2 linked regions of the Methylobacterium mesophilicum SR1.6/6 genome follow. The protein of the gene in region 1 interacts with the protein of each later gene in a pairwise test. Links are inferred from orthologs where the notes say so. Each region holds a gene or a part of one and is shown in the gene's direction. Other genes may lie near its edges.

What was found. Proteins that work in one complex are often made in the same cells at the same time.
Region 2: the proteins of ssb (region 1) and MMSR116_RS21715 interact in binary tests that used the Escherichia coli proteins (3 or more experiments, as listed by UniProt). The link is inferred for Methylobacterium mesophilicum SR1.6/6 from one-to-one orthologs.

The regions. Positions count from the first base shown.
Region 1 is NZ_CP043538.1:4,318,782-4,322,722, reverse strand. What follows is about bases 1-2,756. They hold ssb (single-stranded DNA-binding protein), read left to right. Parts: upstream 1-982; coding sequence 983-1,531; downstream 1,532-2,756. Other genes in these bases: MMSR116_RS20675 (MFS transporter), read left to right, coding at 1,802-2,756; MMSR116_RS20685 (NADP-dependent oxidoreductase), read left to right, coding at 1-814. Outside these bases: more of MMSR116_RS20675, read left to right, coding at 2,757-3,073; MMSR116_RS20670 (SDR family oxidoreductase), read right to left, coding at 3,095-3,941. UniProt on the Escherichia coli protein: Plays an important role in DNA replication, recombination and repair. Binds to ssDNA and to an array of partner proteins to recruit them to their sites of action during DNA metabolism. Acts as a sliding platform that migrates on DNA via reptation.
Region 2 is NZ_CP043538.1:4,566,299-4,570,427, reverse strand. What follows is about bases 737-3,680. They hold MMSR116_RS21715 (primosomal protein N'), read left to right. Parts: upstream 737-1,084; coding sequence 1,085-3,277; downstream 3,278-3,680. Other genes in these bases: MMSR116_RS21710 (STAS/SEC14 domain-containing protein), read left to right, coding at 3,351-3,680; MMSR116_RS21720 (MFS transporter), read left to right, coding at 737-1,019. In the rest of the region: more of MMSR116_RS21720, read left to right, coding at 1-736; more of MMSR116_RS21710, read left to right, coding at 3,681-3,713; MMSR116_RS21705 (hypothetical protein), read right to left, coding at 3,720-4,109.

The DNA.
Region 1 (3,941 bases):
CGCGCCGATCACCGCTGAGACCGTGGGCGAGGTCGTCGCCTCCAACCACCCGGACCACGCCGTCGGCGACCTGCTCACGGCCTTCGCGGGCTGGCAGGACTATTTCGTCACGGATGGCAAGGGCTCCCGCAAGGTCGATCCCGCGGCCGCTCCGCCTTCCACGGCGCTGGGCGTGCTCGGGATGCCGGGCATGACCGCCTATACCGGCCTCCTCAACATCGGCCGGCCCAAGGCCGGCGAGACCGTCGTGGTCGCGGCCGCCGCGGGACCGGTCGGCTCGCTCGTCGGGCAGATCGCCAAGCTGAAGGGCGCCCGGGCTGTCGGGATCGCGGGCGGCCCGGACAAGTGCCGCTATCTCACCGAGGAACTGGGCTTCGACGCCGCCGTGGACCATCGCGGCGCCGACCTGCCGGGCGCGCTCGCCGCCGCCTGCCCGAAGGGCATCGACGTCTATTTCGAGAACGTCGGCGGCGCGGTCTTCGCCGCGGTGATGCCGCTGCTCAACCCGTTCGCGCGGATCCCGGTCTGCGGCCTGGTCTCGGCCTACAACGCCACCGAGGTCCCGCCCGGGCCGGACCGCCTGCCCGGCCTGATGCGCTCCGTGCTGACCAACCGGCTGCACATCCAGGGATTCATCGTCTGGGATTTCGCCGACCAGGCGGCGACGTTCCGCGATGAGGTCGGCGGCTGGATCCAGGAGGGGCGGGTCCGCTACCGCGAGGACGTGGTCGAGGGTTTGGAGAAGGCGCCGGAGGCCTTCATCGGCCTGTTGAAAGGGCGCAATTTCGGCAAGCTGGTCGTGCGCGTGTCGTGACGGCGGCTTGCTGCCACTCTGGAACAGATGTAGAACAAACGGATCCGGCGGCGCTGCGGAAAGCGGGCACAAGCCCGCACCGCAGGTTGCCGCTCCGGAGGCCCAGGCGCATGGTTCGCGCGCCGCCGGGCAGATGCCCAGTGAGATCCGTACGGTGAGGAGAGAGCGATGGCGGGCAGCGTCAACAAGGTGATTCTGGTGGGCAATCTCGGGCGGGACCCGGAGATGCGCCGCCTCGGCTCGGGCGACCCGGTCTGCAACCTGCGGCTCGCGACCTCCGAGTCGTGGAAGGACAAGGCGACCGGCGAGCGCAAGGAGAAGACCGAGTGGCACTCGGTCGTGATCTACAACGACAACCTCGCCCGCGTCGCCGAGCAGTACCTGCGCAAGGGCTCGAAGGTCTATATCGAGGGCCAGCTCCAGACCCGGAAGTGGACCGACAATTCGGGCGTCGAGAAGTACACCACCGAGGTGGTGCTCCAGCGCTTCCGCGGCGAGATGACGATCCTCGACGGTCGCGGCGGCGGTGGCGGGGACTTCGCCGGTGAGGACGAGGGCGGCGGCCAGATCAGCCGCGGGGGTGACCGGGGTGGTGACCGCGGCGGCGATTTCGGCGGCGGCCGCGCCCAGGGCGGTGAGCGCCGTCCGGCGCCCGCCTCCTCGGGCGGGGGTGGGGGCCGCGGCGGCTACGATCTGGACGACGACATCCCGTTCTAGGACCTTTCACGGTCACGCAGACACCAGGCTTGAACATCGGACCCGCCGCGCCCCGCGCGGCGGGTTTCTCGTTGGAACCGAAGCTCCTCGATCGCTGCCGGACATCGCCGGCCGGTGCCGCCGAGAGGCTGTCCTCCCGCCTCTCGCAGATCTGCGCAGAGAGGGCGCTACGCGCGCGTCCGGCAATCGTGCTAGTCTGATTCGGCCGGGCTGTTATCGTGCTGATGACAGCAGAGACGCGTAACGACGACAATAACAAGTGCGCGCTCGATGACGACATTGCGGATCAGGCCGGACCTGCACCATCGATCCGCTCTCGCCGGCGCCGCTGGCAACGCTCTCGAATGGTACGACTTCACGATCTACGGCTTCGGCGCGCACATCATCGGGCGCCTGTTCTTCCCGGCTGCCGATCCCGTGGTGTCGCTGCTCGCGACCTACGGCGTGTTCGCGTCCGCGTTCCTGGTGCGGCCCCTGGGCAGCCTGTTCTTCGGCCACGTGGCGGACCGGTACGGGCGGACCTCCGCCCTCACCCTCTCCGTGGGCCTGATGGCGCTATCGACAGTCTGCATCGGTCTGCTGCCGACCTACGCGGCCCTCGGGATCGCCGCGCCGATCCTGCTCGTCGTCTGCCGGCTGGTCCAGGGCCTGTCGGTCGGCGGCGAGTTCACCACCTCGATCACATTCCTCGGCGAACGCTGTCCCGCCGAGCGGCGCGGCTTCTACTGCGCCCTTCCGGCCTGCACCATCGGGATCGGACAGATGCTCGGCTCGTTCGTGTTCTTCCTGATGGAGGCGTGGCTGCCCCGGGAGGCTGTGCTGGACTGGGGCTGGCGCATCCCGTTCCTGTTCGGGATCCTCCTCGGGGCGTGCACTCTGTGGCTTCGGCGCGCCATCCTCGTCGTCGACCGGCCGCTGCCCGCGGAGCGCGCGTTCCCGATCGTCGAGGCTATCCGGAGCGAGGGGCGCGCGATGCTGTGCGGCTTCCTGATCAGCGTGCTCGCGGGCGTCGGCATCTACCTGGGTGTCATCTACCTGCGCGGCTTCCTGGTCCGCACCGATGGGCTCACGCCGGCCACCGCGTCGGGGCTCGGGACGATCGGCACGGCGATCCTGATCGTCTTGGGTCCGGTCTTCGGCGCCCTGTCGGACCGCGTGGGCCGGCGCCCCGTCATGATGGCCGGAGCTGCGGCCTTCATCGTCCTGGCGTGGCCGATCTTCCGACTGCTGACCCAGGCCGAACTGACCTTCGTGCTGGCCGGCGAGGTTCTCTACATGCTGGTGCTGTCCGTCTACATCGGCCCCCTGGGAGCGATGCTGACGGAGCTATTCAGCCAGCGCGTGCGGGGGTCCGGCTCGGCGGTAAGCTACAATCTCGCGCTCGGCGTCTTCGGCGGCACCACGCCGGCGATCCTCGTCTATCTCGTTACCGAGACCCATTCGGCCAATGCCGCGCCCCTGTGGCTCGCCCTCGCGGCGGCCCTGGGTCTCGCGGGCGTACTGCTGGCGCCGGAACGGGCCGGCGCGCCGCTGCGACCGTGAAGGTCCTCGCCGCAGGCTCGGTCAGAGCATCGGCATGCCGCCCGTGACCGGGACCAGGGCACCCGACATGTAACTGCCCTCCCGTGAGGCGAGCAGCACGTAAGCCGGGGCCAGTTCCGCGGGCTGGCCGGCGCGGCCCAGCGGCGTCTGAGCGCCGAGTTGCTCCATCTGCTCCGGACTTTTCACGATCGGCTGGATCGGCGTCCAGACCGGTCCGGGTGCGACGCAATTGACCCGGATCCCCTTCGGAGCCAGCAGATTGGACAGGCCGATGGTCAGGCTCGCGATGGCGCCCTTGGTGGCGGCGTAGATCAGCATGTTCGGGCCGGCGACCTTGGCCTGCACGCTGGTGCTGTTCACGATGGCGCCGCCCGGCTTCATGTGCGGAACGGCGGCCTGGGCGAGGTAGTACATCGCGAACACGTTGGCGCGGAACGACCCCTCGATGTCGCCGGCCCTCAAGTCGTCGAGGCCCTCGTTCACCACCTGGGCGGCGGCGTTGTTCACCAGGATGTCGAGACGCCCGAAGGTCTCCACGGTGCGCGCCACGAGATGCCGGCACTGAGTCTCGTCGCGGATGTCGCCCGGAAGCAGAAGGCAACGGCGACCGGCCTTCTCGACCCAGGCCTTCGTCTCCTCGGCGTCCTCCTGCTCGGCCTCGAGATAGGAGATCGTCACGTCGGCGCCCTCTCGGGCGTAGGCGATCGCCACCGCCCGGCCGATCCCGGAATCGCCGCCGGTGATCAAGGCCGCTTGTCCGGTCAGGAGTCCCTTGCCGACATAGCTTTCCTCGCCGTGGTCGGGGCGCGGCGTCATCTTCGTGGTGAGGCCCGGCCGCGGCTGCTGCTGGTCACCGGGGAACGGGGGC
Region 2 (4,129 bases), 250 kb from region 1 along the record:
GCATTCTGCTCGCCGCGGCCGGCGCCCTCCGCCTCTTGGTCGGACCCGTGGCCGGGTCGTTCGCCGACCGTCACCGGGCCGGGCGTGCGGTCCTGGCGGCAAGCCTCGGCCTCGCCGGGCTCGCCGTGCTGGCCCATCTCCCGGCTGCGGGGTTCGTGCTGCTCCTCGGCCCGGGTCTCGCATACGCCATCGGGACCGCGGCGCCCGCACCCCTCTCCGACGCGCTGGCCCTGGCGGCGGCGCGCGGCGGCGCCGAGTTCCAGTACGGCTGGGTTCGCGGCGCCGGCTCGGCTGCCTTCATCGCGGCGACCTTGGCGGCGGGCGGCCTCATCGATGTGGGTGGCTTGTCCGCCCCGGTGATGGCGAGCGGAGTCCTGTTTCTCGCCGCAGCGGCCGCGGCCCTGGCCGTCCCATCCGAGCCGTCCGTTGCGCCCGAAGCGGGATCGCCGTGGAGCGACGTCTCTGGGCTGATCAGGTTCCCGCGGTTCCGTCGGACGGTGGTGGCGGCCGCCCTCGTGATCGGCGCGCACGCGATGCATGACGGGTTCGCGATGATCCTGTGGCGCCAGTCCGGCATCGGGCCCGGCACCGCGGGCCTGCTCTGGTCGGAATCGGTCGCCGCCGAAGTCCTGGTCTTCCTCCTCGTCGGCCCGCATCTGCTGAAGCGGATCGGGCTTCCGGCCGGGATCGCGGTGGCGGCCGGCGCCGGTGCCCTGCGCTGGGCGGTGCTGGGTTCCACCACCGCGGTTCCCTGGATCGCCGCCGTGGAGGCACTGCATGGGTTGAGCTTCGCCCTCCTGCACCTCGCCTGCCTAGGCCTGATCGAAGAGGTTACGCCGCCGGACCTGCGCGCCACCGCGCTCGCCCTCTACGGCACCCTGGGCCTCGGCTTGTCGGGCGTGCTCGCCACCTTGGCCTCAGGGGCGCTCTACGGCGCCCTCGGTGCGTCGGGCTTCTGGGTCATGGCGGCGATCAGCCTCGCCGCCCTACCGCTAGCCGCGAGTCTGCGCCGGCCCTGAACGGGCGGGTTCTTTTCCCCGGCCTATGGTACGGACCCGGAACGGAGCCGCCCGAAAAACCCTGCATGCCCTTCGTCGCCGAGATTCTGATCCCGCTCGCCCTCGACACGCCCTACAGCTACGTGGTGCCCGCCAGTCTCGGTCTCGCCGCGGGCGACGTGGTGCAGGTTCCCCTCGGGCCTCGCGAGATCGTTGGGGTTGTCTGGGGACTGGCCGAGACCGCCGGCGGCTCGAACCTGCGCCCGGTGACCGGGCGCCTGCCCTATCCGCCGCTCTCCGATCCGCTGCGCAGCCTCGTCGACTGGATCGCCCGCTACACGCTGGCACCGAAGGGCTCGGCGCTCGCCATGGTGCTGCGCCTGCCGGACGAGGCTGCGGCCGCCGAGACCGTCCGGGTCGCCGTGCGTATCACCGACAAGCCGCCCGCCCGGCCGACCGCCGCCCGCACCAAGGTCCTGGCGGTCGCCGCCGACAAGGCGCTCCGCGGCAAGAGCGCCCTGGCGAAGGAGGCCGGCGTCTCGCTCTCGGTGGTCGACGGCCTGATCGACGACGGTGCCCTGGAAGCTGTGGCGGTTGAGCCCGAGCCGGTCGCCCCTTACCCCGATCCCGACGCCCCGCGGGCGCCGCTCTCGCCCGCCCAGGCCGAGGCCGTCACCGCCCTTGTGGAGGGCTTCCCGTGGCGGCGGCCGCTCGGCGAGGACCAGCAGGCCGACAACCGGCCCGTCCTGCTGGAGGGCGTCACCGGTTCGGGCAAGACCGAAGTCTACTTCGAGGCGGTGGCCGACTGCATCCGCGCCGGGCGTCAGGCCCTGATCCTGATGCCCGAGATCGCCCTGACGGCGCAGTTCCTCGACCGCTTCGCCGCCCGGTTCGGCGTGCGGCCGGCGGCGTGGCATTCCGGGATCGGCGGCAAGCGGCGCGAGCGCCTCCGCGCGGCCGTGGCCGCGGGCGAGGCGCTGGTGGTGGTGGGTGCGCGCTCGGCCCTGTTCCTGCCCTTCGCCCGCCTCGGCCTGATCGTGGTCGATGAGGAGCACGAGACCGCCTACAAGCAGGAGGACGGCGTCCACTACCATGCCCGCGACATGGCGGTGGTCCGCGGGCGCCTCGAAGACTGTCCGGTGGTGCTCACCTCGGCGACCCCCGCCATCGAGACGCGCGTGAATGCCGCGAGGGGCCGCTACCGGCACGTCCTGCTGCCTGAGCGCTTCGGCGGCCGCCGTCTGCCCGACATCGCCGCCATCGACATGCGCCTCGACCAGCCGGAGCGCGGACGCTTTCTGAGCCCGCCGCTGGTGAACGCGGTGAAGCACACCCTGGAGCGCGGCGAGCAGGCGCTGCTCTTCCTCAACCGGCGGGGCTACGCGCCGCTCACCCTATGCCGGGCCTGCGGCCACCGCTACCAGTGCAAGAACTGCTCGACCTGGCTCGTCGAGCACCGTTTCCGCCGGGCGCTGATCTGCCACCAGTGCGGCTACGCGGAGCGGCGGCCCGAGGCCTGCACCGAGTGCGGCACCTTCGACAACCTCACCGCCTGCGGTCCCGGCGTCGAGCGGATCGCCGAGGAGGCTGCCGCCCTGTTCCCCGACCGGCGCATCGTCGTCCTGTCGAGCGATTTCCCCGGCGGCGCCGAACGCCTCCGGCAGGAGCTGGACGCGGTGGCGGCCGGGGAATGCGACCTCGTCATCGGCACGCAGCTCGTGGCCAAAGGGCACAACTTTCCCGGCCTGACCCTGGTCGGCGTCCTCGACGCCGATATCGGGTTGACCTCGGGGGATCCGCGGGCGGCGGAGCGGACCTTTCAGCTGCTCCAGCAGGTGACCGGCCGCGCCGGCCGCGGCGAGAAGCCCGGCCGCGCGCTGGTCCAGACCTACCAGCCGGACCATCCGGTGATCGCGGCTCTGCTGTCGGGGGATGCCGAGCGGTTCTACGCGGAGGAGATCCAGGCCCGCGAGGCGGCCGGCCTGCCGCCGTTCGGGCGGCTGGCGGCGCTGATCGTCTCGGCGAACGAGCGGGAGGTCGCGGAGGCGCATGGGCAGGCGCTGGCCCGCGCCGCCGAACCGCCGGAGGGCGTGATGGTGCTGGGTCCCGCCGAGGCGCCGCTTGCCCTGGTGCGGGGCCGCTACCGGTTTCGGCTGTTGGTGAAGACCGAGCGCAACGTCGACCTGCAGGCCTACCTGCGCGCCTGGATCGCCCGCGGCCCGAAGGTGCGAGGCAACGTGCGGGTCGCGATCGATGTCGACCCGCAGAGCTTTTTGTAGGACACTCGCCCCTCGGGCGGCGCTTCCCCGGTCGGAGACCGGCGGACGCGGGCGGTTCCCGGAGGAGCGATCAGTGCTGACTTACACCAAGACGCCGGATTCGAATGTCGCCGAGATCGTGGTCGACGGGAAGATCACCGACGAGGAGATGAACGCCGCGATGACCGCCATGAAGGCGGACCTCGACAAGGGCGGCAAGATCAAGCTGCTCGAGGACATCCGCGCCTTCGAAGGCATGGAGCCGGCGGCCTTCTTCAAGGACCCGCGCTTCGGATTCTCGATGATGAAGAGCGTCAGCCACGTCGCCTTGGTGACGGACGCGCCCTGGCTGAAGGCCCTGGCCGAGACGTTCAACTTCGTCTCGCCGACCCAGATCAAGGTGTTCGAGCGCGCCCGCCTGGACGAGGCGCGCAGCTGGCTCGCCGCAGCCGCCTGAACGGCCTCACTCGGCCTGCGCGGTGCGGTTGTCGCTGCGCCGCGCGGTCCAGCGACCGGAGCACAGGGAACTGACCTTCCAAGTGCCCGCGCCGTTGCCGGCCTGGAGCCGCCCCGTCCCGGTGCCGCTCGCCGTCCCGTTGCTGACGGTGAGCCCGACGCTGCCGTCCGCGCCGACATGCCCGCTGACTCGCGCGCCAGCGGCGCCGGAGATCAGCCGCACCTGCCCCTCGCGGATCGCCAGCGCATAGGTGTACCGCGCGCTGCACACGCCACTCTCCGTCACCAGTTCCACCGACCATGTCCCGCTATGCGGACCGGATTCCGCGCGAGCGGGCAGGCATGCGGGGACGAACAGGCCGGCGGCGACAGCCGCAGCGGCGGTCAGCTTGGTCATCGTAGGGCTATCTTTCAGCG